DNA from 2 places in the Duganella sp. Root198D2 genome. Region 2 is predicted to be linked to the other one. Evidence: riboswitches for the same ligand, from Rfam matches in the RefSeq annotation. Region 2 holds a riboswitch; the other holds the start of a gene.

Region 1 (16,089 bases), on a different contig from region 2:
CGGCGGCTTCGATCATGGCCTGCGCCTGGTCGCGGCTCATGGTCGGCAGCGTACCGGTCAGGACGAAGGTCTTGCCGGTCATGGCGCCTTCCGCTTCGGCCACTTCCGGCAGTTGCGCCAGCAGTTCTTCGCGCAATTCATGCAGGGCTACCAGCGAATCGCGGTTGGCCGGTTCGCGCATCCACTCATCCAGTGCTTCGGCCACATTGGCCGGCAGGCCGAAGACGTTGAACACCGGCAGGTGGGCCAGTGCCAGCAGGGTGGCGCCCGGTTTGACCTGCTCGACCTGCTCCGCCAACTGGCGCGCGCGCGGTTCGGTCAGTTTCGGGATGCCGATGGCAGCCAGCAGTGCGACTGTTTCGAGCTTTTCACGCAGGGCTGCTTTCGGTGCGCGCTCGCCTTTCGGCGCCACGCCTGCAGCCAGCAAGGCGTCCAGCGCTTGCTGGTTGCGCTCTTCGGCGAAGAAGTCGGCAATCGATTCAGCCACGGTGCCGCCGATATCGGGCAGCACGCGCAACACGGCTACCGGCGCCTTGCGGATCAGGTCCAGCTTGCCCAGCCAGTCGGCCAGCGTCTTGGCGGTCGACTCGCCGACGTGGCGAATGCCCAGCGCGAACAGCAGGCGCTCCAGCGGCGGGTTCTTGGCGGCCGCGATGGCGTCCAGCAGGTTTTCGGCCCACTTGGTCGGCACCTTGCCCTGCGCCGCCGTTTCCGGCGTCGTGCCCTCACGCTCGTCGGCCAGGCGCTTCATTTTCAGCAGGTCGTCCAAGGTCAGGCGGTACAGGTCCGCCACGCCGGCAACCAGCTTGCATTCCACCAGGTTGTCGATGTAGCGGTCGCCCAGTCCTTCAATATCCATCATGCGGCGGCCGCAGAAGTGGCGGATCGCTTCCTTGCGCTGGGCGGAACAGAACAGGCCACCGGAGCAGCGCGCCACGGCTTCATCCGCTTCCCGCACCACGTGCGAACCGCACACCGGGCATTCGCTTGGCAGCGCCCACATCAGCGGTTCCGGCGCCGGGCGCTTTTCCAGCACCACGGACAGCACTTCCGGGATCACGTCGCCGGCGCGGCGCACGATGACGGTATCGCCCACGCGCACATCCTTGCGGCGCACTTCGTCTTCGTTATGCAGCGTAGCATTGGTGACCGTCACACCGCCGACGAACACCGGCGCCAGGCGCGCCACCGGCGTAATCGCGCCGGTACGGCCAACCTGCACCTCAATTGCCTGCACCGTGGTCAGCGCTTCTTCAGCCGGGAATTTATGCGCCAGCGCGAAACGCGGCGCGCGCGAGACGAAGCCCAGCGCACGCTGGTCTTCGAAGCGGTTGGTCTTGTACACCACGCCGTCGATCTCGTATGGCAGCGCCGGGCGGGCCTTGCCGATACGCTCGTAGTAGCCCAGCAAGCCATCCTTGCCGCGCACCACCTCGCGCTCGGCGCACACCGGCAGGCCAAGTTCGGCATACCAGTCCAGCAGCGCGCTGTGCGTGGCGGGCAGCTCGGCGCCGGACAGCTCGCCAATACCGTAGGCATAGAAACTCAGCTTGCGCTGCGCGGTGATGCGCGAATCTAGCTGGCGCAATGCGCCGGCGGCGGCATTGCGCGGGTTGACGAACTCCTTCTGGCCCAGTTCTCGCTGGCGCGCGTTCAGGGCGGCGAAATCGGCCTTGAACATCAGCACTTCACCCCGCACTTCGAGCACAGGCGGCGCGTCGCCAATCAGGCGCAGCGGGATCCCTTTGATGGTGCGGATATTGGCGGTGACATCCTCGCCGGTGTAGCCATCGCCGCGCGTAGCCGCTTGCACGAACACTCCGTCTTCATAGCGCAGGTTGATGGCCAGGCCGTCGAACTTGGCTTCGGTGGCGTATTCGACCAATTGGACCGCATCGAGGCCTTCGCGCACGCGGCGGTCGAAGTTCTCGATATCTTCGCCGTTGAAACCGTTATTCAGCGACAGCATCGGCACGGCGTGCGTGACGGAGGCAAAGTCGTCCAGCGGCGGCGCGCCAACGCGCAGGGTCGGCGAATCGGGCGCCTGCAGTTCCGGGTGCGCCGCTTCGATCGATTGCAGCTCGCCGAACAGCTTGTCGTATTCGGCATCCGGAATGGTAGGCGCGTCCAGCACGTGGTAGGCGTGCAGGTGGCGGTTCAGCTCCGCGGCCAGCCAGGCTGCGCGTTCGGCGGGTGTTGCGTGTTGGGTGTTGCTCATGTTTCTGCTTAACTGAACAGGCGCAGCGCGCGGGTGGAGCCGGCCGGAATATCCGATGCCGCCATATCGTCGTAGAACTCGCGCACCTGGCCGGCGATGCTGGCCAGTGTTTCGTCGGCCAGCGGCTGGTTGGCATCGTCGACGATGGTCGCATCCAGGCGCACCATCAGGTTCTTGGCGCAGCCGATCATCGAACCGAAGCCGTCGCGTGCCGGAGCGACGCAAGGTACGTCCAGCAACAGCGTCAGGCGCGACGTGGTTTCCTCGGCCAGCGTGACGTTGGTCGAGAGCGAGAACAGGTAGCCGCCCTCGCCGTCCGGCATTGCATAGCGGCCGTCAGGACGCACGTCGAAGCCCAGTTTTTCCAGCGCGCCCAGCAGGGTCGCGATATTCCACGGGGCGCCGTTGGAAGCCAGGTTGACGCCCAGCTGCGCGTCGTGGTTGGCCACGAAGCGGTGCAGGTTCTTGGCATCCTGCATGACTTCGATCATGTCGGGGATCTGCGGTTCGGCGCCGATCTCGTCGGAAACGCTGCGCAGGCGGGTCACCAGCTCCGAGTATTCCAGTTCGTTCAGTGCGGTGCTGCGGCTGGCCAGCTGCACGCCGCCTTGCAGCTTGGTGTAGACCACGCCATGGCGCACCGGCTCCCAGTCGCCGCTCACGGCCAGGCCGATGAAATGAATCGGCTTGTTGCCGACAAAGCGCAGCTTCTGCAGGGCCGGCAGCAGTTTCTCGCCGCGCGCAGGCGCTTCCAGTTCCAGCGGCAGCAGGCAATCGATCAGCGGGTCGACCAGGCAAGTGGCCAGTTCTTCGGCCGGCACACCGGCATCGGCGGTGCGGGTCGGCAGCCCCGCTTCGTCGCTATCCGGCGCAATGTTCGGCGCAGCGACGTTGCCTACGTGGCCACCGACATGTTCCGGCACGCCGTACGCGCCAGAGCCGGCATCCGGCATCGGTACATCGTCGAGGTGGAAGCGCGGTTCGGCGCGCACGCCGTCATCGGTACGCATCAGGACATCATCGTGCAGGCCGTCGAAGGCGCGTTCGACGCGTTTTTTCAGCTTGTACTCCTGCCATTTGTTGTAGCTGATGACGCCAACGACGAACACGCCGCCGGCGGCAATCAAACTCATTTGGAAATCTGTAATCATGCGGCTTGAGCCTCTGTAGCAAATGACGCGGCGGATTCCATGTCCACCGCCACGATGCGCGACACACCTTGTTCCTGCATCGTCACACCGATCAGTTGATTGGCCATCTCCATCGCAATCTTATTGTGCGAAATGAAGAGGAATTGGGTCTGGTCGGACATGCGCTTGACCATGCGGCAGAAGCGCTCGGTATTGGCATCGTCCAACGGCGCATCCACCTCGTCGAGCAGGCAGAATGGCGCGGGATTCAAACGGAACATCGAGAACACCAGGGCCGTTGCGGTCAGCGCTTTTTCGCCGCCGGACAGCAGGTGGATGGTGGCGTTCTTCTTGCCTGGCGGTTGCGCCATGACCTGCACGCCGGAGTCGAGGATTTCCTCGCCGGTCATGGTCAGTTTCGCCTGGCCGCCGCCGAACAGGATCGGGAACAGCTCGGAGAAACTCTGGTTGACGCGATCGAAAGTATCCTGCAGCAGCTCGCGCGTCTCCTTGTCGATCCTGGTGATCGCATCTTCCAGGGTCGCAATCGCTTCGTTCAGGTCGCGGTTCTGCGCATCCAGGAAGTTCTTGCGTTCCGATGCGGTGGCCAGTTCGTCCAGCGCGGCCAGGTTGACGGCGCCCAAGCCGGCAATGGCGTTGGTCAGGCGCGTCACTTCGCCCTGCAGGTAGGATGCCTTCATGTCCGGGTGCAGTTTTTCGGCCAATGCGGCTTCGTCGGCCTGCACCTCAGCCAGCTGCTGCGCGAACTGTTCCTGGTTCAGGCGCGCAGCCTGCTCCTTCAACTGCATCTCGGTGATCTTGTCGCGCTGCGGTTGCAGGCTGCGCTCACCCTGCATGCGCGCGTCTTCGAACTGGCGCAGCTGCTGCGTGATCTGGTCGAGTTCATGGCGGGCGTCGGCCAGCGCGCGTTCCTGCTGCGTGCGGCGGTCCAGCAAGTCCTGCAAGCCTTCGTTGGCGGTGCCCGCTTCCAGGCCTTCCAGCTCCAGTTTGCCGGCTTGCAGGCTTTCCGTCACTTGCGCCACCTGCGCGGTGGCGGTGGCAATGCTGCGGCGCAATTCGTCGATGCGGTTGCGGCCCGACTTCTCGGCGAATTCGGTTTCCTGCGCCTTGCGTTCCAGTTCGCGCAAGGCTTCGCGGGCGTCGGCCAGGCGCTGCTCTTTCGCCATGAAGGCGGTCTGGCCGTCTTCGTGTTCGCCTTGCAGGTTGCCCAGTTCCATGTCGAGCTGTTCGAACTTTTCTTCCGACTCCAGCTTGACCTGCATCTGTTCTTCTTCCTGCGCCGAGATTTCGGCCAGGTCGCTCTCGATCTGGTTGCTGCGCTGGTTGAAGCGCGCTTCGATTTCGGACAGTTTGACCACTTCGAGCTGCAGCGTGTGCACGCTGGCGGTCAGGCTTTGCACCTTCGCACGCAGTTCGGTCAACAGGCGGCTGTGGTTGCCCAGCGCGGCGTCGGCGCGCACGGCGCGGCTGCGGGCCTCCTCCGCCAGCATCGATTGCGCGCGCAATTGCTTGGTGATGTTGTCGATCTCGTGCTGGCGGCCCAGCATGCCGGCCTGCTCGTCGTCGGCGGCGTAGAAGCGCACCGACGACTGGGTGATGAGGTGGCCCTGCCTGGTGACGAAACAGCCGCCTGCCGGCAGCGTCGCGCGCGCCGCGAAGGCGCCGGCATTGTCGTCGGCCAGGAACACGTTGTGCAGCCAGTCCTGCAGCACGGCGCGCAAGCCCGGGTCGTTCAGCTTCAGCAAGTCGATGAACGGGCGCAGGGCCGCGTCGCCGGCAGGCGCAGGCGCGGCGCCCGCAGCGGCAGGCGCGAACAAGGCCAGTTTGGCGGGCGGGGCATCGTTGAAGAAGTGCTTGGCCCACTCGATGTTCGATACCTGCAGTGCCGAAGTGCGTTCGCGCAGCACGGCTTCGAGCGCGGTTTCCCAGCCCTCCTCGATATCCAGCTTCTGCCACAGGCGCGGCAGCTCGTTCAGCTCATGCTTTTGCAGCCAGGGCGTGATCTTGCCCTCGGTCTGCACCCGCTCCTGCAGCTGGCGCAGCGCATTCAGGCGCGCTTCCAGCTGGTGCGTCGCGGCAGACTCGGATTGCACGCCAGCTTGCGCCGCCTGGCGCTCTTCTTCCAGCTTTGGCTGCTGCTCCAGCGCTTCCTCGAGCATCATGTTCTGCTCTTCCAGCGACTGCTGCTTTTCTTCCAGCTGCATCTTCAGGTTGGACAGGTGCGAGGAATCGGGCATCGCCAGCCCGCCCTTCTCCTGCTGCAGGCGCTCCTTGCGCGTTGCCAGGCCAGCCAGGATGTTGGATGCATTGCGCTGGTGCGCTGATTCCAGCTCCAGCTGCTGCTGCGCCTGCATGATGCGCGCACGCGACTCGGTGCTCCGGGTCTGCGCCTCGCGCCACTCCTGCTCCAGCACCGGCAGCAATTCGCCCTTCTGCTCCGCCAGCATGCGCGCCTCTTCCACGCGCGCCGACAGCTCTTCCAGGTTGATTTCCGCTTCAGCGACCTGGCCGCCATATTCCTCCGCCTGCTGCGCCCACTGGTCGCGCTGCGCGGTCAGGGTGGCAAGCTGCTGCTGCAGGCGGCTGCGCGACTCGATGACGAACTTGATCTGCGCTTCCAGGCTGCCGATTTCGGCATTGGTCTGGTACAGGTGGCCCTGCGCCTGGTGCAGGCGGTCGCCGACGGCGAAGTGCGCCTGGCGCATCTGCTCCAGGGTCAGTTCCACATTGCGCAGCTTCGCGGTCTGCTCTTCCAGGTCGTTCTGCGCCTGTTCCATGTCGCGGAAGTACTTCGCCTGCTCGGCCTGCGCCTCGTTCTTGCGCAGCAGCCAGAGCAGCTTCTGTTTCTCTTCCTGGTCGGATTGCAGCTGGTGGAACCTGGTTGCCACCGCCGCCTGGCCTTCCAGCTTTTCCAGGTTGCTATTCAGCTCGCGCAGGATATCGTCCACCCGCAGCAGGTTTTCACGCGTATCGTGCAGGCGGTTTTCCGTTTCGCGGCGGCGTTCCTTGTACTTCGATACGCCTGCCGCCTCCTCCAGGAAGACGCGCAGTTCTTCCGGACGCGACTCGATGATGCGCGAGATCATGCCCTGGCCGATAATCGCGTAAGCGCGCGGGCCGAGGCCGGTGCCGAGGAAGATGTCCTGGATATCGCGCCGGCGCACCGGCTGGCCGTTGATGTAGTAGGTGGAGGTACCGTCGCGCGTCAGCGTGCGCTTGACCGCAATCTCGGCGTACTGGCCCCATTGGCCGGACGCCTTGCCCTCGTTGTTGTCGAACACCAGTTCCACGGAAGCGCGGCCGGCTGGCTTGCGATGGGTGGAACCGTTGAAAATCACGTCCTGCATCGACTCGCCGCGCAGCTCGGAGGCCTTCGATTCGCCCAGCACCCAGCGCACCGCGTCGATAATATTGGACTTGCCGCAACCGTTTGGACCAACCACGCCGACCAGCTGTCCGGGTACCTGGAAATTGGTGGGATCGACGAACGACTTAAATCCCGACAATTTAATGGAAGATAGACGCACGTTTTATCTGTACTTCGCCCGCTGGGACGTGTTAAAAAAGTGGCTAATCATACCATTTTCCCTGTATAGCAAGAACAAAATGAAGACCAGAACCGCCATCCTGTTTGTATGCATGGGTAACATTTGTCGCTCCCCGACCGCGGAGGGTGTATTCCGCGCCCGCGCCCAGGCCGCCGGACTCGATCTGCACATCGATTCCGCGGGCACCCATGCATACCATATTGGCAACCCGCCTGACCCGCGCTCAACCCGGCATGCGGCAGCCCGCGGCTACGACCTGAGCCCCCAGCGCGCCCGCGAAGTCGCGGCCGAAGACTTCGAGCGCTTTGATTACGTGCTGGCGATGGATCACGACAACCTGGAGGCGCTGCTGCGCGCCTGCCCTGCGCAACATCGCCATAAGGTCAGGCTTTTCATGGAGTTTGCCTCGCACTCCGGATCAGACGTGGTGCCCGATCCGTATTACGAAGGCGCGAACGGCTTCGATTTGGTGCTGGACTACATCGAGGACGCATCGGACGGCCTGCTGGCCGCCCTGCGCAAGACTTAAGACGAAGTGCCGTTGGCCGGCAGGTCGTGGTGGTCGTCGTTGACAGCTGCGACCCCGCCCATGGCCATCGACAGGGCGGCCGCCACCACACCCTCGGTGCGGATCAGGCGCACGGTACCCTTGCGGAATTGCTCCGCCATGGCTTCGCCGGTGATCGAGAAGGCCTCCTGGCGGCCCGTGGTGGAGAAGATATAAAGCGTCTTCAGTGGGCTGATCCAGGCCAGCTTGACTTTTCGCTGGCTGCCGTCCTGCTGGTCGAATTCGAGCCACATGCCGCGCGCCAGGCTATCCACCTCGATCGCCGCATCGTCATCCGGCGGCGGCGCCTCTTCCGACTTCACTTCGGCGACAACCTGCAGCTGCATGCGCCGCTCGGCATCCTTTTTCGCCACTTCCATCGCGAGTTCGACCTGGCGCTCAGGCGACATTTCGATCGGAGCGCGCACGATGGAGGCATGGCATTCCGCCAGTTCGGCGAAGAATTGCAAGCGGTCGGCGTCCTGCCACTTGACCACATCCAGCCACTTGTTCAGCGTGGACAGCAAGGTAGGCAGCTTGGAAATGAGCTTCTTGCGCTCGTCCTGGGTAATCTTCGGACGCACGCTCCAGATCAGGTCATCCATGGTCTGGGTGGCGTTGTTGACGGCGCCCGGCTTTTCACCCTCGACACTATAGGCGATGGTCAGCACCGACACCCACTTGTTCTCGAGGAAGGCTTCGACAATCGCCACCACTTCGCCGGTACCGATGCGCAGCGCCACGGCATCCTTGGCCGACTTCGCGGCCACCGACATTTTTTCCTGCTTGAGCGCCTGTGCAATCGGCTCCGCCATGGCGGCGGCCGCTGCGGCCTCCTCCGCCTTGATGGACGCTTCCAGCTCGTTCACCGCCTCGGTGAACACCGTCATCTCTTCTTCGTGGTCCTGGCTGACCATTTCCACGCTGCGCTGCATGGCTTTATACAGCGGATCGTCAGGATCCTTGTGCTGCTCCCAGCCCATGCGCGACAGCAGGTCGATCATGCGGCGCGCAGGGTGGGCTTCCTGGAAGAAGAAATTCTTGTCGACCAGCGCAGCCTTCAGCACAGGAATCTGCAGGAAGCGGATCAGGTTGCGGATTTCCGGCGAAATGCTGGTATCGCGGAAGACGGTATCGAACACCGCCGACAACAGGTCGATGGTGCCTTCGTCGGCGCGCGTCAGGCTCCCCGCAGGCGCCTGCTCCTTGATCTGCGGCAGCAGGAATACATTACCCATCGAGCCGCCGGCCGCTGCCAGGCCTGGAGCCGGCATCGCACCGCCGCCAGCCTGCATGGGGCCAGCCGCGAAACCGGATGCCAGGCCCATGCCCGGCGCCGGCATCGCGCCGCTATCGGCACTGGTGAACACGGCGCCCGACGGCACACCGCGCTGCAACTGCGCCAGGAAATTCATCAGCGGCTCTTTGGCGTTGATCAACGATGCGCGCTGGGCTGCTTCGTTATTGGCGCCGCCATGGAAACCCTGTGCCGGTCCTTGCACCCAGCCACCCGCAGGCACGGCCACGCCGCCCGGCACGCCCGGCACCGCAACGCCGCCCATCATCCCGCCCGGGACGCCCGCAGCCACTACCCCACCCTGCATTCCCATGTCCGCAACACCGGCACCGGGGGCTGAGATGATCGGCAGGCCGCCGCCGGGTACAACGCCGCCGGCAGGAATCATCATGCCGCCCGTCAGCGCAGCGCCAGGAACACCTGGCATCATGCCGGCGCCTGCAGGCATCATGCCAACGCCAGCAGGCATTGCCATGCCGGGCATCGCGCCCGGAACAAATCCCGGAGCCTGCATTGCCTGGCCAGGAGCAGCCATCGGCGCCGCCCCCATGGCCGGTGCTGCGGCCGCGGCGGAATCCGCGGTGTGCGCCGGCGCGCCATACAGGCCCGGCGCAACGCTCAAGGTCGGCAGCGACAGGTCAAGGTCGCCCAATTGTTCAAATCCACTCGGTCCGGCCGCGGCGCCGCCTGGCGCCTCGCCCGTGCCCGAAAAGAACTGGCGCAATTGTTCCGCCAGTGCAGCCTGCTGGTTCTTCTTGCGCGAAGGAGCTTGCGATGCATCGTGCGAATCGGCACGGCGCGACTTGTGTTTTTCGACCGAGCCGGGACCGACGCCTTTGCGCTCGAGCGCGCTGCTCAGCTCTTCGAGCATGCTGCCGAAATCAAAGAATTGTTCCGGGCGCAGGAATGGCTTGATCAGCTCATTCGCTTCCTCATCCTTGATGAAATCGATCCACGCCTGCTGGAAGGCGCCGAGGAAGACTTCGGGACGGAAAGGATTCTGGTTGATGCGCAGGATGTCGCGGTCCAGCAGGAAGGCAAGGCGCACATTGAGCGTAGCCAGGCCGTCCGAGTACTTCACCTCGAACGCCTTGCTGAAACTGTTCAGGGTGACCTTGGTATCCATCTCTTCCATGGATACCAGCGACAGCGCGTCTGTCAACTTGCGGGCCGGCGCCTTCTGGCCAGGCGCCAGCTGGGCGATTTCCAGCCGCAGGTCATTTTCGAGCTGCTTGGCGAAAATGCCGAGGAAGGCGTAATGGTCGGTGCGCAGGCGATTGCCGGCGCGCAGGCGCGCCTGCAGGGTCTTGACGTCGACAGCATGGTCGGCATCGACCAGCTCGCCGGCCCAGGTCGTCGACAAGGCGACGAACTGCTCGCTGATGTGTTTATTCACCAGGCCAATCAGGTTTTCCAGCAAGGCATGCCGCGGCGTGACCGCTTTTTTAGGCGCCGAAGATGTTGGGTTTTCTGGAAGCATGGTCTGGCCTGGCTTTGGTGGTTATTCACATTGTCGCAGATTATTGCCAAGTGGCAATAGGTAAACGAAGAGAATTTCGAAATATTTAGGGTGCTGTGGAGAAATTGTTGAGTTTGCACCACGATGGTGCAGGATAAATCCTACAAACCTGGCCGTTGCATTCCGATTCACCTTTACTATTACACAAAGCAAGATGAAGTTCCGATCCTTCAGAAAGGAACTGTCATGAAATCCAGGAAAAAAACCAGCAAACAGAGTTCGAGCCCAGGCACCCGCCAAAGTGCCGACCAGGGTTCGCGTTCGGGCGCGCAATCGGGCAGCCAGCAGTCCGATACCGGCCGCCAAAGCAAGACGGACAAGAAAACACCGGCCAGCCGCAGCGGCAATCGCTAGATGAGCCGCGGCGCACGAGGGGCCTGGAAGCATGCTTCCAGGCCCTTGTCGTTTCAGATATTCGTCACGCGCTTGCCTTTGGGCGGCTTGAAGTCGGCGACCGCGTTTACCAGGCCCACTTTGGCAGCCTCCGGGGCGGTCAGGTGCAGGTCGGAATAGGCGTGGATATTCCAATGTTCGTCGGTCAGCTGCACGTGCTTGCGCAGGATCGCCTCGGTGCGCGCATCATCAGCCTGCAAGCCCTCGACAATGATGCGCAGCGCATCCGGCCGGGCGCCATGCGGCGCGCTGGCGTGGGACTTATGCACCATGAAACGCGCTGTTTCGCTGGCATAGCGCTCCTCGCCGGACAGGAACAGGATCACGGCAATTGAAGCTACCGCGCCGCCGTTATAAGTGATGATCTTGATGGGCAAGTTGCGCAGGTAATTGTGCAGGCACAGGCCGTCGCTGACGTAGCCGCCGTTGGACTGGATCAGGATGTGCGCGATTTCAATGCCGTCCTCCGTCATGTCCGCCACCGCGTCGAACATGCGGTGCACCATATCGCTGTTCACGTCGCCGGACAGGGTGAACCAGGCCTCCGTATCGCGCTTTTGCTTTTCTTCGCTCATGGTCGCTCCACTCTGTAAATGGATGTCCGGCCATTCTAGCGCAGGCGGTTCCAAAGGGGCGTCAAGATTGACTTTATTGTCCTCCTGTCATATAGTCGCAAGTCTTGATCGGGAGAGACCAGCGTACGCTGGCGCCGAAGGGGCATTACCCAGAAACTCTCAGGCAAAAGGACCGGTCAGGGGGCCAACCCCGCCAGCAAGCTGGCGGGTGGGGCTAAAACTCTGGAGAGCGGCCCGCCATGGCGCGGGGCCCACCGAAGGGGCGTGCGGGAATACCTTCCCGTTATCTCTCAGGTACCAAGGACAGAGGGGTAGGCGTATTCATGTTTACGTTTATTAACCCCTATTCTCTGCCCTGAGGTATCAATGACGCTCAAAGCAACCCCACTCAACAACGCTCATCGTGCCCTTGGCGCCCGCATGGTCGACTTCGGCGGCTGGGACATGCCGGTCAACTACGGCTCCCAGATCGAAGAGCACCACGCCGTGCGCAGCGACGTCGGCATGTTCGACGTGGCCCACATGTGCGTGGTTGACATCAAGGGTGCCAACGTACGTTCCTTCCTGCGCGGCCTGGTCGCCAACAACGTCGACAAGCTGCAGGTATCGGGCAAAGCCCTCTACTCCTGCATGCTGACCCCGGAAGGCACCGTCATCGACGACCTGATCATCTACTTCATCAACGAAGAATGGTTCCGCCTGGTGGTCAACGCCGGCACCGCGGAAAAAGACATCGCCTGGATGGAGAAGCAGAACGCAGCCACCGGCGCCGGCCTGGCCATCACCCAACGCCGCGACGGCGCCAACGCCATGGCCCTGATCGCCGTGCAGGGCCCGAACGCCCGCGCCAAGGTATGGGAAGTTATTCCGCAAGCCAAAGCGGCTACCGCAGAAATGAAGCCGTTCAACGTGGCCCTGGTGCCAGGCACCGCCTTCGGCGAAGCCATGGTGGCCCGCACCGGCTACACCGGTGAAGACGGTTTTGAAATCGGCGTGGCGGCAGAACAGGCTGAAAACCTGTGGCACGCCCTGAATGCCGCCGGCGTCAAGCCGGCAGGCCTGGGCGCGCGCGACACCCTGCGCCTGGAAGCCGGCATGAACCTGTACGGCCAGGACATGGACGAAACCGTGAACCCGCTGGACGCCGGCCTGGCATGGACCATCGACCTGGTCTCCGAGCGCGACTTCATCGGCAAGGCAGCCCTGCAAGCCAAGGGCCAGAACGCCCAGTTCGTCGGCCTGATCCTGCGCGAAAAAGGCGGCGTGCTGCGCGCCCACCAGAAAGTCATCGCCGCCAACGGCGAAGCTGGCGAAATCACTTCCGGCACCTTCTCCCCGACCATGCAGCAGGCAATCGCGCTGGCGCGCGTGCCGATGGGCGTGACCGTGGGCGACACCGTGCACGTGGAAATCCGCGACAAGAAGCTGGCCGCCACCGTCGTGAAGCTGCCTTTCGTCCGTAACGGTAAAATCCTGGTTGCTTGAGCCAGAATTCTGCAGAACCAAACAATAACCTTAGCCTTGGAGCCAATATGAGCAACATTCCAGCAGACCTGAAGTACACCGAGTCCCACGAGTGGGTACGCGCTGAAGCAGACGGCACCGTGACCGTCGGCATCACCGAATTCGCGCAAGATGCCCTGGGCGACATCGTGTTCGTCGAGCTGCCAAAAGTAGGCGCATCCTTCACCGCCGGCGACGACGCTGCCGTGGTGGAATCGGTGAAAGCCGCTTCCGACATCTACGCCCCGGTTTCGGGCGAAGTGGTTGCCGTAAACGACGCCGTGGTCGGCGCACCTGAATCGATCAACGCCGACGCTTACGCGAACTGGCTGTTCAAGATCAAGCCTAGCGATGCCGGCGCCATCAACGGCCTGCTGGACGCAACTGCTTACGGCAACGTAGCGCACTAATTACTGCATTATCGGGCCCGCTGTGTGCGGGCCCTTTTCACATTCTGGCCAAGAGATTTCCCACCATGACCCGCACCAGCCTGACCCAACTTGAAGCCCGCGATGCTTTCATCGCCCGCCACATCGGCCCGGAAGCCGCAGAACAGCAGCAGATGCTGGACGTGCTCGGCTACGCAAGCCGCGCCGCCCTGATCGACGCCATCGTCCCGCCAGGCATCCGCAACAAGAGCGCCCTGCCCCTTGGCCAATTCATCCAGCCGCTGCCGGAAAACGAAGCGCTGGCCAAGCTGAGAGGCATCGCCTCCAAGAACAAGGTGCTGAAATCCCTGATCGGCCAGGGCTACTACAACGCCCACACCCCGGGCGTGGTATTGCGTAACATCTTCGAAAATCCGGCCTGGTATACCGCCTACACCCCGTACCAGCCAGAGATCTCCCAGGGCCGCCTGGAAGCGATCCTGAACTTCCAGCAGGTGCTGATCGACCTGACCGGCATGGCCATCGCCAACTCGTCCATGCTGGACGAAGGCACCGCCGCTGCCGAAGCCATGACCCTGATCCAGCGCGTCGGCAAGTCCAAGTCGAACACCTTCTACGTCGCCAACGACGTGCTGCCGCAGACCCTGGAAGTGGTGCAGACCCGCGCCGAGCCGCTGGGCATCACCGTCAAGACCTTCGACCCGTCCGAACTGGCCGGCGTCACCGACGCCTTCGGCGTGCTGCTGCAGTACCCGGGCGTGAACGGCGTTGTGCGCGACTACCGCGCCGCCGTTGAAACCGTTAAAGCTTCCGGCGCCATGGTGATCGTTGCCGCCGACCTGCTGGCCCTGACCATGCTGACCCCTCCGGGCGAATGGGGCGCCGACGTGGTAGTCGGCAACTCGCAGCGCTTCGGCGTACCGCTGGGCTTTGGCGGCCCGCACGCCGGCTACATGGCGACCCGCGACGAGTACAAGCGCTCCATGCCGGGCCGCCTGGTGGGCGTGACCGTGGACCAGAACGGCAATAAGGCTTACCGCCTGGCCCTGCAGACCCGCGAACAGCACATCCGCCGCGAAAAAGCGACCTCCAACATCTGTACCGCACAGGTGCTGCTGGCCGTGATGGCTTCCATGTACGCCGTCTACCACGGCCCTAATGGCCTGAAGCAGATCGCCGAACGCACCCACCGCTACGCCGGCATCCTGGCTGCCAACCTGAAGTCCCTGGGCTACTCGGTCAACGAATCCTTCTTCGACACCCTGACCGTCGCCACCGACAAGGCCGACGCGCTGCACGCCGCCGCTGTTGCCGCCGGCATCAACCTGCGCAAGATCGACGCCAAGCACGTCGGCGTATCGCTCGACGAAACCTGCGACCGCGACACCCTGGCCGCACTGTGGAACGTGTTCAGCGGCGGCAAGGCTGCCCCTGACTTCGACGCAGTGGAGGCAGCGGTCGGCACCAGCTTCCCTGAAGCGCTGGTGCGTACCTCCGCGTACCTGGAGCACCCGACCTTCAACCGCTACCACAGCGAAACCGAAATGCTGCGCTACCTGCGCTCCCTGGCCGACAAGGACCTGGCGCTGGACCGCACTATGATCCCGCTGGGTTCCTGCACCATGAAGCTGAACGCCACCAGCGAAATGATCCCGGTGACCTGGCCGGAGTTCTCGACCATCCACCCATTCGCGCCAAACGACCAGACCGTCGGCTACCGAGAAATGATCGCCCAGCTGGAAGAAATGCTGTGCGCCGTGACCGGCTACGCCGCTGTCTCGCTGCAGCCTAACGCCGGCTCGCAAGGCGAATACGCCGGCCTGCTGGTGATCAAGAAGTACCACGAGTCCCGTGGCGAAGGCCACCGCAACATCTGCCTGATCCCATCCTCGGCACACGGCACCAACCCTGCATCGGCCGCCATGGTGGGCATGCAGGTTGTCGTTACTGCCTGCGACGACAAGGGCAACGTCGACCTGGCCGACCTGAAAGCCAAGGCGGAACAGCATTCCAAGAACCTGGCATGCGTGATGGTGACCTATCCTTCCACCCACGGCGTGTTCGAAGACGGCATCACCGAACTGTGCGAAATCATCCACTCGCACGGCGGCCAGGTGTATGTTGACGGCGCCAACATGAACGCACTGGTTGGCGTAGCCGGCCCAGGCGCGTTCGGCGGCGACGTATCGCACCTGAACCTGCACAAGACCTTCTGCATCCCGCACGGCGGTGGCGGCCCAGGCGTCGGCCCGATCGGCGTTGGCGCACACCTGGCCAAGTTCCTGCCTAACCAGCGCTCCAACGGCTACGTGCGCAGCGAAGACGGCATCGGCTCGATTTCGGCCGCACCGTTCGGCTCCGCATCGATCCTGCCTATCTCCTGGATGTACATCGCCATGATGGGCGGTGAAGGCCTGACCGCCGCAACAGAAACCGCGATCCTGAACGCCAACTACGTTGCACGCCGCCTGGCGCCGCACTTCCCGGTCCTGTACTCGGGCCACGACGGCCTGGTAGCGCACGAGTGCATCCTGGACCTGCGTCCGCTGACTGACGCCACCGGCATCAGCAACGAAGACGTGGCCAAGCGCCTGATGGACTTCGGCTTCCACGCGCCGACCATGAGCTTCCCTGTTCCAGGCACGCTGATGATCGAGCCGACCGAATCCGAGTCCAAGGTTGAACTGGACCGCTTCATCGACGCCATGGTCGCCATCCGCGCCGAAATCGCCAAAGTGGAATCGGGCGAGTTCGACAAGCTGGACAACCCGCTGAAGTTTGCCCCGCACACGGCGGAAGTGCTGCTGTCCGACAAGTGGGACCGCAAGTACAGCCGCGAAGTGGCAGCCTACCCGGTACCATCGCTGCGCAAGCAGAAGTACTGGCCGCCAGTCGGCCGCGCCGACAACGTGTACGGCGACCGTAACCTGTTCTGCGCCTGCATCCCGG
Region 2 (16,089 bases):
CGGAGTGAGCGGCGATGAGCTGACGGTGCATGTGGACCTGGAGAACCCGCGTATCAACAATGCCTGCGGCGAGCGCGTATTCCTGCCACACGGCGGAACTTCCGAATACCTGGAACGCGTCAATTCCACCCTGCTGGCCATCCACCAGGGACTGCAACAGGCGCGAGGCTTCCTGGCGGGGTTACTGGAACACCAGCTGCTGGAACCATTCGTATTTGACATGGAACTCGATGACGGGTCGCAGAACCGCCTGGCAGGCTTCTACACCATCAACGAAGAACGCCTTGCCGCGCTGCCTGGCAGCGCGCTGGAACGGTTGAACCGTGCCGGCTACCTGCTTTCCGCCTACATGGTCATCGCCTCCATGTCCAATTTCCGCGCGCTGATCGACCGCAAGAACCGCCTCCATGCCGGCCAGTGCTAAGCCGATCAGGGAGCTGCGCGGCATCTCCCCATCCGACCTTGACGATGAGGTACTGGCTTCCACCGAACCGCTGGTGCTGCGCGGGCTGATGGCAGGCTGGCCGGCGGTGCAGGCAGGCCGCCACGGCGCTGCCAGCGCCGACGCATACCTGCGCCGTTTCTGCCGCGACGCCACCGTGACCGCCATGCTTGCCGCCCCGGACATCGGCGGGCGCATCTTCTACAACGAGGACCTGAGCGGCTTCAATTTCGCCTCGTTGCACACGCGCCTGGACCACGTCCTGATGCAACTCGCCGGCCAGCGCGACAATCCGCATCCTCCCACCATCTACGTCGGCTCCACGACTATAGAAACGGCCCTGCCGGGCTACCTTGAGGAAAATCCCCTTGGCCTGGACGCGCGCGACGCGCTCGCAAGCATCTGGATCGGCAACCGGACCCGCATCCCGGCCCACTACGACCTGCCCGACAACCTGGCCTGCGTGACTGCCGGCAGACGCAGGTTCACGCTGTTCCCGCCAGGCCAATTGGCGAACCTGTACGTCGGCCCACTGGACTTCACGCCGGCCGGCCAGCCAATCAGCCTGGTCGACTTGCACCAGCCGGACCTCGAACGCTTCCCCCGCTTCAGCGAAGCAATGCGCCATGCGCAATGCGCCGAACTGGAGCCAGGTGATGCCATCTTCATCCCCAGCATGTGGTGGCACCATGTCGAAGCGCTGGAGTGCTTCAATGTGCTGGTCAATTACTGGTGGCGCCAGTCGCCGCCTTACATGGACACGCCCGTCAATGCGCTCATGCTGTCGCTGCTCTCGATCCGCGACTTGCCGCCAGAACAGCGCAGCGCATGGCAGGAGATCTTCCGTCATTACGTATTCGAGGCCGATGAACGAACGGCAGCCCACGTTCCAGAGGGCGCCCGGGGTATGCTCGGCCCGATCGACGACAACGCAGCTCGCATGCTGCGCGCCCAGTTGCTCAAGAAAATCAACCGATAAGCGGAGACCCGAAGTGAGAGATGAACAATCCCGGCGCCGCCCAGTGCGGCGCGTTGTCATTGCAGGTGGCGGGACCGCCGGCTGGATGGTTGCCGCAGCGATTTCGCGCAGCCTTGGCAAAGTGCTGGACATCAAGCTGGTGGAGTCGGACGAAATCGGCACCGTTGGTGTCGGCGAGGCGACCATCCCGAGCCTGCTGAATTTCCACCGGCTGCTGGAGATCGATGAACAGGAATTCATGGCTGCCACCAAGGCCACCTTCAAGCTGGGCATCAGCTTCGAGAACTGGCGCAACGTCAACGAAGACTATATCCATTCCTTCGGCATGACGGGTACCGATCACTGGACCGCCGGATTCAATCATTTCTGGCATAAGGGCCGCGAACGCAAGCTGGCCGGCGACTACGGCGACTACTGCCTGGAGCTGAAAGCCGCGCAAATGAACCGTTTTGGCCACCTGCCATGCGAAGGCATCAACTACGCCTATCATCTCGACGCCAGCGCTTATGCACGATACCTGCGCAGATATTCGGAAGGCTACGGCGCACGGCGCATCGAAGGCAGGATCGCCAAGGTCCACACCGATGCCGCCAGCGGCTGCATCACGGCCCTGCAGCTCGATTCCGGCGCCATGCTCGAGGGCGACCTGTTCATCGATTGCACCGGTTTCCGCGCCTTGCTGGCCGGCGAAACCCTGGGCGCTGAGTTTGAAGACTGGTCGCAGTGGCTGCACAACGACAGCGCGATCGCAGTCCAGACTTCCTCCAGCGGGCCAGCCGTGCCTTACACGCGGGCCATCGCCCACGAATGGGGCTGGCAGTGGCGCATCCCGCTGCAGCACCGCGTCGGCAATGGCATTGTTTTCTCCAGCAAGTTCGTCGACGACGAAACCGCACGCGCCAGGCTGATGTCGAATATCACCGGTGAGCAGCTGGTGCAGCCGCGCGTGATCCGCTTCAAGCCCGGACAGCGCCGCAAAGTCTGGAACAAGAACTGCATTGCGATCGGCCTGGCCAGCGGCTTCCTGGAACCGATTGAATCGACCAGCATCCACCTTATCCAGCGCGGCATCATCCGCCTGCTGCAGATGTTCCCTTCAAATGGCATCTTCCAGTCGGAGATCGACGAATACAACACGCAGGCATGGAGCGAGATCGAGCATATCCGCGATTTCATCATCCTGCACTACAAGGTCACGAACCGGCGCGACGCGGCGTTCTGGCGCCATTGCGCCGCCATGGAGGTGCCGGCGTCGCTGCGCCATCGCATCGACATGTTCCGCGAAACAGGCCGCGTGTTCCGCCTGTCAAATGAACTGTTTGCCGAAAACTCCTGGGTCCAAGTGATGCTGGGACAGGGCATCACGCCGATGCAGCACCACCCGTCCGCGGATTTGATGGGCGACGCTGAGCTGTCCTGCTTCCTCGACAGCATCCGCAGCAATGTGGCACGTACTGTGGTGCAGCTGCCGCCGCACCAGCAGTACTTGGAGAACTACTGCGCGGCGTACATGGAAGAGTACTTGGCGCCGAAGTAAAAATGAAGGCATAGCAGGCGGCCGGCAGCATGAAGGACGCCTGCACACCGATCGAATCGGCCAGCGCGCCCTGCGCGAACGGCACCAGTGCGCCGCCGACAATGGCCATGCACAGGATGCCCGAGCCCTGCCCCGTGTACTTGCCCAGTCCATTCAGCGCCATACTGAAAATGGTCGGGAACATGATCGAATTGCACAGGCCAACTGCCAGGACCGCCCACATCGCAACGCTTCCCTTGCCGAATACGGCGCCCAGCACCAGCGCGATCGCCAGCAAGGAATTAAATGCCAGCGTCTTGCCAGGGCTGACAACGCGCATCACGACGAAGCCGATGAAACGTCCCACCATCGCACCGCCCCAATAGATGCTGACGTAATGCGCGGCGTCGGCGTGCGACAGGCCGGCAATATGCGGCTCGCCGAGGAAATTGATCAGGAAGCTGCCGATACTGACTTCCGCGCCCACATACAGGAAGATGCCGATTGCTCCCAGTACCAGGTGGCGATGCGCCCACGCGGAACCATGTCCTTCGCCCGGTAGCGACGCATCGCCGCTATCGGCAATCTGCGGCAGCCTGGCGGCGAGAAACAACACAGCCAGCAGCGCCAGCGCAGCGGCCAACCCCAGGTAAGGACCACGCACGGTCGCTGCATTCGCCGCGGCGCCAGCAGCCGCGCCAACCGCCGACAGGATCAGCAGGCCGCCGACGGAAGGACCAATGGTGGTGCCGAGCGAATTGAAGGCCTGGGTCAGCGTCAGGCGGCTCGATGCCGTACGCGCCGCGCCAAGCACGGTCACGTAGGGATTGGCGGCCACCTGCAGGATGGTGATGCCCGATGCCAGCACAAAGAAAGCAAACAGGAACAGGCCGTAGCCACCGAACGAGGCGGGATAGAACAGCGCGCAGCCGCCGGCGGCAATCAGCAAGCCGGTCACCGCGCCCTTCTGGTAGCCGATGCGGCGAATCAGCGCTCCCGCCGGCAGCGAAACGATGAAGTACGCGCCGAAGAAGCAGAACTGCACCAGCATTGCCTGCACATAGGTCAGCGTGTAGATCGCCTTCAAGTGCGGGATCAGGACATCGTTCAGGGACGTGATCAAGCCCCACATGAAGAACAGGATGGTAACGATCACCAGCGCGCTCGTGTTGGCGTTGTCCTGCGTGCCGCCAGCCGCATGCTGCTGCGCGACGTTAGATGAGTCAGGGGCAATGCTCGCCATTTAGTTCTCCTTGGTCAGTTCTTCGCAACGTACCGCATCGGCGGCGCCAGCTGCACCGCCGGCGATTTCGATGTTGGCGATGGCTACGGCAAACGGGGCGCCGGCGCTGATGGCAAACGGCTTGTCCAGGCGCTCCAGCTGCAAGCCGCGCGCAGTGAAGCAGGCCAGGGGAAGTTTGATGCTCCGCTTGCCCTTGCCTGCAATGCGGGCGAACAGCCTGGTCGCATCCAATGCGGTATCTTGCATTGTCAGCATGACTTTACCCTGCGGCGGGGCGGCCACGACAGCATCGAATTGCAAGACCCCGTCGCGTACGGCGGCAGGCGGCAGCACGATCGGTTTGGCGCCCTGCGCGACCAGCGCCGCTCCGGCCGGAGCTCCCGCCGACCATGTAACCTGCTTGGCGTCCTGCTGCGTGTTCACCTGCGCCGTCTGCACCGTGATGCCCGGCAGGCGGAAAGACGCATTCAAATCGGCGCCCAATGCCAGTTGCTGGCTGCCGCTGCGGATCGACAACGGGAAGCTGGCGCGGTCTGCCTGTCCGTGCACCGTCACGGTATTGCTCGAACCACAGCCGCCCGGAGCGTAGGAAGTATCAAGTGTTCCCAGCTTCGACCGCTGCCCTTTGCGCAAGCCATAGTTCAAGGCGAACAGCGGTGTATAGCCTGCGTCGCCAAAGTTCAAAGGCGTCTGGCAAGCCGATTGGGGCCAGGAGAAGGACAATTTGCCGCCGAAGGCGTAGTTGCGCGGGCCCGCAACCAGCAGGTCGGATACGCCCTTGCCTTCGGTGCCAGGCAGCCACGCCGCGATGAATGTGTCGGACAGGTTGAGCAAGTCGTTCACGAACAGGGGACGGCCCGCAACGAACACGGTGATTACCGGCTTGCCTTGGCCCGCCACTGCTTCCAGGACGGCAAGGTCTTCCGGATACCGGCTGCTGTGCCGCAGCGTGCCCGAGGGACCTATATCGCCGTCGCCTTCCGCATAGGGGCGCTCGCCAATGACCGCAATCACGGCATCGAAGCGCGACAGGTCAACGCCTTTCGCGTCAACGCTGAATTCCACATTGCCCTGTCCCGCAGCAGCGCGAATACCTGTGAGGATGCTGTCCGCATTCGGGAAGTCGGCATTGGTATTGTCAGTACCCTGCCAGGTCAGCGACCAGCCGCCGGTCTGGTTGGGGATGTCGTCTGCGCTCTTGCCCACCACCAGGATTTTCCTGCCGCGTGCCAGCGGCAGCGCCGGCCCTTCGTTTTTCAACAGCACCAGCGATTCACGCACGGCGCGGCGCGCCAGTTCGCGATCCTGCAAGGCAGCATCCTTGCCGGCATAAATGTTCTGCGAAGGTTTTTTGTCGAACAGTCCCGCGCGCAGCTTGACGCGCAGGATGCGGGTCACCGCATCGTCGATACGGGACATCGGGATCTCCCCCGCTTTCACCTGGGCAATGGTGTTGGCGATGAAAGCCTTCCAGTCATCCGGAACCATGATCATGTCGAGCCCCGCATTGATCGCCTGCGGGCAGCTATCGTTGCGGCATCCCGGCACTTCGGCAATGCCATTCCAGTCGCTGACCACGAAGCCGTCGAAGCCCATCTTGGTCTTCAGCACATCGGTCAGCAACTCGCGGCTGCCATGCACTTTTACGCCATTCCAGCTATTGAACGACGCCATGACCGTCTGCGCACCTTCCGCCAGCGCCGGCATATAGCCTGCGCCGTGGAGGTTGAGCAAGTCCGCCGGCGAGGACTTGTTGTTGCCGCGATCCTTGCCCTGGTCGGTGCCGCCGTCGCCGACGAAATGCTTGGCGCTTGCCAGCACGTTGGCATCGGTCTTGAAGCGGCCCTGCAGGCCTTTCACGTATTCGCCCGCATACTGTGCCACCAGCTTGCCATCTTCGGAGAAGCTTTCGTAAGTACGTCCCCAGCGATCGTCGCGCACCACAGCGATAGTCGGACCAAAAACCCAGGCGATGCCAGTGGCCCGTACCGCCTTGCCGGTCGCAGCACCAATCTCATAGGCGAGCTTGGGGTTATGCGCCGCGCCGAGGCCGATATTGTGCGGGAACAGCGTGGCGCCAAAGACGTTGCTGTTGCCGTGAATGGCGTCGATGCCCCATACCACGGGCACCTTGACCGCCATATCGGTCGCCATCGACGCATCGTGGTATTTCTGCGCCAGGGCCAGCCACTCCGCCGCGTTGGCGCGCTTGTTCCCATTCGGCCAGCTGCCGCCGCCATTCAGCACCGAGCCAATGTAGTAGCGCCGAACGTCGTCGGGCGCGACGGTCTTGATCTCGGGCTGGGTCATTTGCCCGATTTTCTGTTCCAGCGTCATCTTGCCGACGATATCGGCAACGCGCTTCTCTAGCGCCGCGTCGGCCTTGATTGCGCTGCTTACGTGCGGCCAGTCGGCCAGCGGTGCAGCGCCCGCCGCGAGCGCCATGGCCATCGCAGCGGCCAGCAGTGAAACCTGTTTCATCCTGTCTCCTTTTACGGCTGTTGCAGGAAGGCGCGATACCACTTGGCGCTGTCCTTCAGCCTTCGTTCTTGTGTTGTGTAATCGATGTGGACCAGACCAAAACGGCGCAGGTAGCCTTCCGCCCACTCAAAGTTGTCGACCAGGCTCCAGGCGAAATAGCCCTTTACCGGTACGCCGGCCGCAATCGCGTCCTTCATTGCGCCCAGGTGGCGCGCCAGGTAGCGTCGACGGCCAACGTCGGCCACGCTGCCATCGGCCAGCACTTCATCGTCGTAGCAGGAGCCGTTCTCGGTGATGTATAACTCCTTCGGCGCGTAATCGGCATGAATGCGGCCAAGCAGCTCGCTCATGCCTTCCGGCGCCACTTCCCAGCCCATGGCGGTGATCTGCGCGCCGGCTGGCGGCGGCAGCACGCGTGCATCCAGCGGCTCGTGGCCGGGCGCGTCTGCTACCGTCTCGGGGAAATAATAGTTCACGCCCATGAAATCGGTCGTCGCCGCGATCGTCTCCATGTCTCCCTCGTGCACCACCGGCGCCGCTGCGCCCACCTCTTGCAGCGTCGCCGCTGGATAGCCGCGTCCGTGCAGCGGATCGAGGAACCAGCGGTAGCGCAGGCCGTCGTGGCGCTCGCAGGCCGCCCGATCGGCCTCTCCAGTGCTGGCTGCGCGTAGCGGATGCAGGCTGAGGGAAATGCCGACCCGCGCGCCTGGCACGTTCTCGCGGATCAGCGGAACTGCCTTGCCGTGCGAGAGCAGCACATGGTGGCAGACCTGCAGGGCGGTGCTGAAATCGGTCAGCCCCGGCGCATGCAGCCCTTCGAAATTACCCAGGATGGCGGTGCACCAGGGCTCGTTGTGCGTGATCCAATGCCGCACCCGGTCGCCCAGGCGGCGCGATACCGCGTCGACAAATTCGAGGTAGCGCTGCACCGTGTCGCGCTCGGCCCAGCCGCCGCGGTCCTGCAGGTACTGCGGCAAATCCCAGTGGTACAAGGTAGCCCAGGGCTGGATGCCGCGCTCCAGCATGCCGTCCACCAGGCGCGAATAGAAATCCAGGCCCTTCTGGTTGGGTGCCGCGCCGAATTCGGAGACGATGCGCGGCCATGCAATCGAAAAACGGTAGGCGTTCAGGCCCATGTCGCGCGCGATATCCATATCTTCCGGCCAGCGGTGGTAATGGTCGCAGGCCACCAGGCCGCTCGAACCGTCGCGCACCTTGCCGGGCGTGGCGGCAAAGCGGTCCCAGATCGATTCCGCCCGCCCATCTTCGCGTCCGGCCCCCTCGATCTGATAGGACGAGGTGGCGCAGCCCCACAGGAAGTCGCGCGCGAAGTCGCTGCGCGCCGGGGCGCCTGGTTCAATCTGGTCTGGAGTAGTCATATTCAGTAGTGTACAGGATTTGGAAAGGTTTCCACATTCACTCGAAAAAAAGGGCGCAAGCGCCCCCTTTTGCAGGTTCAGTTCATGCGACAGCCTTGCGCTTGACACTGGCCGCCTTGGCCAGGGAAGCGCGCAGCGTGACCGTCACAGGGAAGCTGCGCGTCACCGTGCGCCGCAAGTCGTAACAGCGGTTCAGCAAAGCGCTCAAGCCATTCATCGTCATTTCACGCCAAGGCATATGGACGGTGGTCAGGCGCGGCGCGGAAAACTCCGCACTCGGCGTATCGTCGTAAGCGATGACGGACAAGTCATTTGGCACGCGGATACCCGCCTCCTGGAAGTAGGACAGCGCGCCGACCGCCATTTCGTCGTTGGCGCAGAACAGGGCCGTGCAGCGATGCCCCGATTCCACCAGTTCCTTGGCCGCGGCCCAGCCACCGGCCGGCGAGAAGTCGCTCTCGGCAACCCACATGCGGCTGGTATCGATGCCGCCGTCCTGCAACTCCGCCATGAAGCCCTCGACGCGCGCCACGTTGTCGGCGAGGCGCGACGGGCCTGCCACCACGGCGATATCGCGATGCTTGTGGTCCAGTAATGCGCGCGCGGCCAGCCGGCCGCCAAGCTTATGGTCCAAAGTGAAGCACTGGTCCGGAATGCTGGCCAGGTTGTGGTTCAGCACCACGATCCTGCCCTGCTGCGCACCCATGGCCGCGACGTCTTCGTCCAGCAAAGCGCTGGTCATCACGATCAGGCCGTCGCAGCCGCGTTCCATCAGGAACTGTATGCCGTCCTTGGCCTGCTTGCGTTCATCGCCCAGGCCCACCCCAAAGGCCACCACCATATGCAGGCCGGCAGTGCGCAGCTCCGTGTCAATGATCTGCAGGATGGGCGTGTAGAAGGTGCCGCTCAGGACTGGAATATAAACACCGATCATCTGGCTGGTGCCGGTCAACAGCGTGCGCGCCGCATGCGACGGGCGAAATCCCAGTTCGTCGATTGCCTTCTTTACCTTTTCAAGCGTGGCTGGCGACACCGAGCCTTTGCCGCTGACGACACGGGAGGCGGTGCCCAAACCTACGCCCGCCAAGCGGGCTACGTCTTTGATAGTGGCCACTGGAATCCTTTTCTTCTTATAACGTCATCGCGAGCATACTTGAAGCGCCCGCCAAATCAAAGCGCTTGCCGCTGTCCGGATCGAACAGCGACGCGCGTTGTGCATCAATCTCGAATGCGACCGCATCATCCGGCGCAACTGCGCGGCCACCCTGCAGGATGCACGACAGCTGCTTGCCGCTGCAATCCAGCCACACCACGCGGTGGGCGCCCATCGGCTCCACCAGGGTCACCCTGCCTTGCAGCGAACCGCCCGGCGCCAGCGAAATGTGTTCCGGACGCACGCCCAAAACGGCCTTGCGCCCGGCCATCGCAGCAGCCATCCCGCCCAGCGCCAGCCGCAGGCCACCGCCAGAGAACATGCCGCCTGCGCCGACTTCGCCGTCAATGAAATTCATGGCCGGCGCACCAAGAAAACCGGCGACGAACAGGTTCGCGGGCCGTTCGTATACTTCGCCCGGCGTGCCGACCTGCTGGACCTGCCCCGCACGCATCACGACAATGCGGCTGGCGAGCGTCATCGCCTCCACCTGGTCGTGCGTCACATAAATCATGGTGGCGCCCAGTTGCTGGTGCAGCAGCTTGAGTTCGCGCCGCAAATCCGTGCGCAGCTTGGCGTCGAGGTTGGAAAGCGGTTCATCGAACAGGTAGACGCTGGCCTCGCGGACCAAGGCACGGCCAATCGCCACCCTTTGCCGCTGCCCGCCCGACAGGGCCGCCGGCTTGCGGCCAAGCAGTTCGCCCAAATGCAGCATCGCGGCCACGCGGTCCACGCGGCGTTTGATCTCCGCCTTCGCCACGCCCGCAATGCGCAGGCCAAACGACATATTCTTCTCGACCGTCATGGTGGGGTACAGGGCATATGACTGGAACACCATGCCGATCTCGCGCTCGCTCGGGTCCGTACGCGACATGTCCTTGCCGCCGATCTCGATCGTGCCGCCGCTGGTTTCCGTCAGCCCCGCGATACTATGCAACAGCGTCGACTTGCCGCAACCGGAAGGCCCCAGCAGGACCAGGAATTCGCCCTCCTCCACCTCCAGGTCGAGGTCCCGGATGATGGCGTTCCCGCCCAAGGTAATGTCCAGCTTTTTAAGACTTACGTTCGACATCCGTTCAACCTTTCACTGCGCCGGCAGCGATGCCGCGCACGAACCAGCGGCCCGACAAGAAATAGATCGTCAATGGCACCAGCGCCGTCAGGATCGTGGCGGCCATATTGACGTTGTAAAGACGGGTTCCCGTCGTCGTGTTGATCACATTGTTCAACTGCACCGTCATCGGCAGGTTGTCGCGGCCCGCAAACACCAGGCCGAGGATGTAATCGTTCCACACGCCTGTGAGCTGCATGATCGCCGCCACCACCAGCATCGGCGCCGACAGGGGCAGCATCACATGCCAGAAAATGCGCCAGAAGCCGCCGCCGTCGATGCGCGCGGCATGGAACAGCTCCTGCGGCAGCGCCGCATAGTAATTGCGGAAAAGCAGCGTCAATACCGGCATGCCGAACACCAGGTGCACGATTACGATTGCCGGCAGCGAACCAAACACGCCCAGGCCGGCCATCATGCGCACCAGCGGGTAGATCATCACCTGCACCGGCACAAAGGCACCCAGCAGCAAGATGCCGAACAGCAGGCTGGCGCCGCGCGGCCGCCAGAAAGACAAAGCGTAGCCATTCAGCGCACCGAGCGCGATCGGCACAACCGTGCTTGGCACAGCGATGCGTACCGAGTTCCAGAACCCGCCCTGCACGCCCTCGCAGGCAGCGCCGGTGCAGGCCTCGCTCCAGGCAGCACGCCAAGCATCCAGTGTAGGGGCCAACGGCAATGCAAAGATATTCCCCAGCCGGATTTCATCCATCGACTTCAATGAAGTAGCCAGCATCACGTATAGCGGCAGCAGGAAGAACAGCGCCGCACTGGCCAGGAAGGCATATAGCCCGATGCGCGCCGCCTTCATGCCGCGCCTTTCCGGCTGCGGGCATAGGCCCACGGCGCCAGCAAAGCGAGTACCGTCAGCAGCAACACCACGGCGCCGGCCGAGGCCAGGCCGATATTCGCGCGCAGGAACAGGTGGTCCATGATGAATTTCGCCGGCACTTCGCTGGCTGTGCCGGGCCCGCCCTGGGTCATTGACACGACGGCATCGTACAGCTTCACCACCATGGTCGCCAGCAGGATGAACACCGTCGCCAGTGTCGGCGCCAACATTGGCAGCACAATGGAAACGTAGACGCGCCAAACTGGTATGCCATCCAGCCGCGCCGCTTTCCAGATCTCAGGATCGACGCCGCGCAGGCCAGCCAGCATCAGCGCCATCACAAAGCCCGAGGCCTGCCACACTGATGCCAGCACGACCGTGTAGAGAACCATATCCTGGTCTACCAGCCAGTCGATCTCGACACCGGGAATACCTCCCGGCGTCAATATCCACTGCCATACAAGCCCGGTCGCGACAAACGACATCGCATACGGATACAGGAACACGGTACGCAATGCGCCCTCACCTGCCACCTGTCGGTCGATCGCGGCGGCCAGCAGGAAACCGATCACCATGCAGGCCAGCACGAACAGCAGTCCAAACAGCGCCAGGTTTTGCAGCGACAAGAGCCAGCGCTCGTTGTCGAACAAGCGCTCGTACTGCGCCATACCGACCAGCTTACTGGTCGCGATGCTGCGCGAACTGGTGAGCGATACATAGAACGTCCAGGCGAACGAGCCCAGATAGCCCACGCAAACCGTCAGCAACATCGGCAACAGCGCCGCATAGGACATGGCTCGGCGCACTGCTTAGTTCCTCAATGCTGCGGCCAGCGCCTTCTGCGCTTTGTCCACCGGCATCGACGTGTTCCAGTAAGCGGTCAACGCATCCTGCACCGCACCGTTCTGGTCAGGCGTCAGATAAATTTCGGGCGCGCCGGCCTGGCGATTACGGTCGCGCATGATGGCGGCGCCAGCCCGCGCACAGACGTCGAGCTGGCTGGTATCGGCATCGGCGCGCGGCGGCACCGAGCCTTTCAGCTTGTTGAAGTTCACCTGGGTTGCGGGCGCCAGCAGCACTTTCGCCATCAGCTTTTGTGCCTGCTGTACCTCCGCGCTTTCCGAGCGCGGGAAGACAAACGCATCGCCCTGAATCAGGTAAGGCGAATTCACGCCGAGGCCAGGAATGCAGCCGTAATCGACGCCGGGTGCCATTTTCGCATTGCTGAATTCACCCTTGGCCCAATCGCCCATGATTTGCACGCCGGCTTTGCCGCTGACCAGCATCGCAGTCGCATCATTCCAGTTGCGGCCCGGCGAGGCTGGATCGACGTAGGACTGCAGCCGCTTGTAGGCCAGCAGCACCTTGCGTACCGCTTCCGAGTTGATCGCGCGCTGGTCGCGGTCGCGCATCACCTGCAGGTAGAGCTGGCGCCCGCCCATATTCGCCAGCAGCGACGCAAACAGGATGTGTTCCTGCCATGCCTGCCCGCCGTGCGCCAACGGCACCAGTCCGGCGGCCTTCAGCTTATCCAGTGCCGCATACAGTTCATCGACGGTTGCAGGTTCCTTTAGAATGCCAGCCTTCTTGAACGCGGCCTTGGAATACCAGATCCACGTCTGCATGTGGACGTTCATCGGCATCGCGTAATAATGGCCATCGATGCGGATGGTGTTCACGATCGGTTCCGGCAGCGTGGATTCCCAGTGCTCCTGGCGCGCCACGTCGTCCAGCTGCACCAGCATGTCCTGGTCCACGATATCGAGGAACTGTTTGGAGATATTGAACTGCGCGGCGGCCGGCGCCTTGCCGCCAACCATGCGGTTAAGCGTGACTGCACGGGCCTGTTCGCCGCCGGCAATCGCAGTATCGATCCAGGTGCCGCCGGCGGCACGGTAGGCGTTCGCGAGCTGCTTGACGGCAGCGGATTCGCCGCCTGACGTCCACCAGTGGATCACTTCCGCGCTCGGCCCGGCAGCCTGCGCGGATGCGGCGCCGAGCGCCATTGCACAAGCAAATAACTGCTTAAACATCCCGTCTCCTGTAGTGTGCTGCTTATTTTTGGAAACGTTACCAATTTCACGGGCGGGTGTCAACAGAATAACAGGAAAGGCCCTCATGGCGAAAACGCAACGTGTACCGGAAAACGATTGAAATCGTATAAATCCCTGGGCTATCCTGTTTTTGCTGCCGGCGCACGCCGGTCGCGCGATCGGGAGAGTTTGTCCCACCCATGGACAACGCCGAAGGAGCAAGCCGCCCCCGGAATCTCTCAGGCCCAAGGACCGGTCGCGTGTTTTCAAAACTCTGAAGAGCCGCCGGCAAAGCAGCGCTGGCGCACCGAAGGAGCAAGCAGGCCGCCAACGCCTGTGAAACTCTCAGGTCCAGCACAGAGGGGGCAGTCACCTCGCACCTCAAAGATATCTGACCAACCTTCAGAGGAGTAGTCACATGCATATGCATCGACTCTGGCTGCGCATTGCCTGCGCAGCGATGATAGCCGCCCCGTTCCTGGCAAAAGCAGACAACGGCGCGGCATTGCAGGCCGCCAAACGCGGACTCGCACAATTCGCCGAGCACCAGCAGGCGATCCGTCCCGGTAGTGCACCGGTCGATTTCCCGCTCGATATCACGGACGTGGGCGACTTGAAGCAAGCCACGGTCGGCCATGGCTTTGAGGTCTACACTGTGGATCCGAAAGAACTGCTGGCACGCGGCGACCTGGCCTCCCTGGCCAAACCGACAGGCGAATGGCGCTTCGTCATTTCCTTGCACGGAAAGCCGATCGGGCTGGCGACTGTGCAGCAAGTGAACGGCCGCTATGAAACCGTCGCATATGGCGCTTCAGTGCTGGCGAAAGACGTGGATGCCGCCATGGCCGTCCACGGCAACGGCGCGCGCTCCAACCTGCGCTTCATCCGCATCTACCAGGCACGTGCCGACCTGCTGGAAGTTGACCGCGCCAGGTTCGCCCCGCTGCATTCAGCCCGCGAATCGCTGCTGCTGCAGAAGAACGGCAGCCAGCTGGTCGAAGGCGCCGATTTGCTGGAGCCGTTGCGCGCCGCAGTCAAAGCCAACATCGAAGCATTCCGCTAAGGAGGAGCCGAACATGAAAATCGCAAAAATCGCGGCCGGCGCTGCGCTGGTGCTTGCCCTGCCCTCCGCCTTTGCTCAATGGCGCACGCTGAACGTTCCGTTGACCATCCAGGAGCACAGCCAGTGGTGCTGGTCAGCCTCCAGCAAAGCGGTGCTGAATTTTTACAACCGGACGCCGAGCCAATGCCAGATCGTGAACTGGGCCTACGGCATCAATTACGCCTGCGGCAACAGCACCTTCAACTGGAACAGCTACGCCAATCGCCCGAACAATATGTACGGCACTTCGGGCAGCGTGCAGAACATCCTGGGAAATTGGGGCGTTTCGAATACGGCGATCAACAACTACCTGTCGTGGAATTCGGTGGTGAATGAGATCAATGGCAACCGCCCCTTCGTGATCCGCTACGGCTGGAGCAGCGGCGGCGGCCATATCATGGTGGGACGCGGCTATGAAACTTACAACGGAACCAACTACATCTACATCATGAATCCGTGGCCAGGCGAGGGGCAGACTTACCGCACCTTTGCTTCTGCTGTCAGCGCATCCGACCATAATTGGACGCATACGCAGCGCATGAACGTCAGCCCTTGATTGAAAAAACCCGCCGGGACCGACCCGGCGGGCTTTTTCGCTTTAGTTGCTACCGCCCAGCTGCTCCAGCTTGGCCGCCCACTTTTTCGACTCGTCTACATTACGGGCCGTCCCCACGCCGTTTTCAAGCAGGTAGACCAACTTGCGGATGGCAGTGACTTCGCCCTGCTCCGCCGCCTGCCGATAGTAGACTGCGGCCTGGGTGTAATCCTTCTTCACGCCCTGGCCCATCCAGTACATGCCTGCCAGCCGTACCTGCGCCTGTGCGCTACCCAGCTTGGCTGCCTGCTGGTACACGATTGCAGCCTGCGGCATATCAACCGGGCCGCCCTTGCCCAAGTCGAGCATCACAGCGAGGTTGGTCGCGGCATCTTTGTTGTCCTGGGCCGCCGATTTTGTGAACCATGCGCGCGCCTGTGCCAGGTCCTGCGCTACGCCATCGCCGGTGGAGTACAGCAGGCCAGCGTAAAACTGCGCCATTGCGTGCCCTTGTTCAGCCGCTTTCAAGTACCACTCCAGCGCTTGCGCAGGATCTTTCGGCACCGTGTTGCCGGTATGGTAGGCCACAGCGAGGTCATACTGCGCGTTGGCGTCACCAGCGACCGCGCGCTTGCGGATCGGCGCGAGCGGGCCGGCAGCCTGGCGCTCCATGGCCGCAATCAGGGTCAGTGCTTCCTGCGCAGTCTTGCTGCCGGCTGCAGCAGCTTTCTGGTACCACTGCTTGGCCTGCGCCTGGTCGGCAGGAACGCCCCGGCCTTCGAAGTACATGCCCGCCACCTGCTCGATCGCTGCCACGTCGTTCTGCTCGATAGCCTTGCGCAGCAGGGCCAGGGCGCCGGCACCATCCTGCTTGATACCGCGGCCCGCGGCCATCAGGCCGGCAAGCTGGCGCATCGAGGGGACATTGCCCTGGTCGACAGCGCGCGAGTACCACTTCACGGCTTCAACGTCGTTCTGGTCTGTGCCTTGGCCGCGCTCATACATCATGCCCAGGTTGAACTGCACATTGGGGTCATTGCTGCGGGATGCCTGCTCAAAGAAACCACGGAAAGCGCGCGCGTAATTGCCTTTTGCGTACTCTTCGTTAGGGGTGCGGGAAAAAGCCTGTGCATGTGCGAATTGCACGGGGAGATGCAGGCAAGCCAGGAGTGCTACGTACCGAAACTTCGACGCCATATTAGTTACTTGCTAGGTGGAAAATATAAATTATATAAACTCTCCATTAAGCAACATAATATAAATGAAAACTTTGATGCTTTTTA

What was found. Region 2 has a riboswitch for glycine ahead of ASE26_RS08930 (hypothetical protein). Riboswitches for the same ligand answer to the same signal wherever they lie in the genome.
Region 1: it holds a riboswitch for glycine, as region 2 does, so the genes downstream of both, gcvT (glycine cleavage system aminomethyltransferase GcvT) here and ASE26_RS08930 (hypothetical protein) in region 2, are expected to answer to the same signal.

Annotation. Positions count from the first base shown of each region.
Region 1 is NZ_LMIC01000044.1:46,003-62,091, forward strand. It holds gene ligA (NAD-dependent DNA ligase LigA) at 1-2,218, opposite strand, end outside; gene ASE26_RS22140 (cell division protein ZipA C-terminal FtsZ-binding domain-containing protein) at 2,227-3,351, opposite strand; gene smc (chromosome segregation protein SMC) at 3,366-6,896, opposite strand; gene ASE26_RS22150 (low molecular weight protein-tyrosine-phosphatase) at 6,976-7,446, shown strand; gene ASE26_RS22155 (DUF1631 family protein) at 7,443-10,241, opposite strand; gene ASE26_RS30880 (hypothetical protein) at 10,467-10,634, shown strand; gene ASE26_RS22165 (ATP-dependent Clp protease proteolytic subunit) at 10,688-11,248, opposite strand; glycine riboswitch at 11,348-11,433, shown strand; glycine riboswitch at 11,461-11,565, shown strand; gene gcvT (glycine cleavage system aminomethyltransferase GcvT) at 11,615-12,733, shown strand; gene gcvH (glycine cleavage system protein GcvH) at 12,781-13,161, shown strand; gene gcvP (aminomethyl-transferring glycine dehydrogenase) at 13,227-16,089, shown strand, end outside.
Region 2 is NZ_LMIC01000006.1:161,520-177,608, forward strand. It holds gene ASE26_RS08875 (SapC family protein) at 1-424, shown strand, start outside; gene ASE26_RS08880 (cupin-like domain-containing protein) at 408-1,421, shown strand; gene ASE26_RS08885 (tryptophan halogenase family protein) at 1,435-2,958, shown strand; partial or broken gene ASE26_RS29770 (sugar MFS transporter) at 2,916-4,180, opposite strand; gene ASE26_RS08895 (glycoside hydrolase family 3 protein) at 4,181-6,661, opposite strand; gene ASE26_RS08900 (GH1 family beta-glucosidase) at 6,673-8,040, opposite strand; gene ASE26_RS08905 (LacI family DNA-binding transcriptional regulator) at 8,123-9,154, opposite strand; gene ASE26_RS08910 (ABC transporter ATP-binding protein) at 9,171-10,265, opposite strand; gene ASE26_RS08915 (carbohydrate ABC transporter permease) at 10,270-11,115, opposite strand; gene ASE26_RS30530 (carbohydrate ABC transporter permease) at 11,112-11,930, opposite strand; gene ASE26_RS30535 (ABC transporter substrate-binding protein) at 11,946-13,169, opposite strand; glycine riboswitch at 13,340-13,434, shown strand; gene ASE26_RS08930 (hypothetical protein) at 13,588-14,232, shown strand; gene ASE26_RS08935 (C39 family peptidase) at 14,246-14,827, shown strand; gene ASE26_RS08940 (SEL1-like repeat protein) at 14,870-15,952, opposite strand.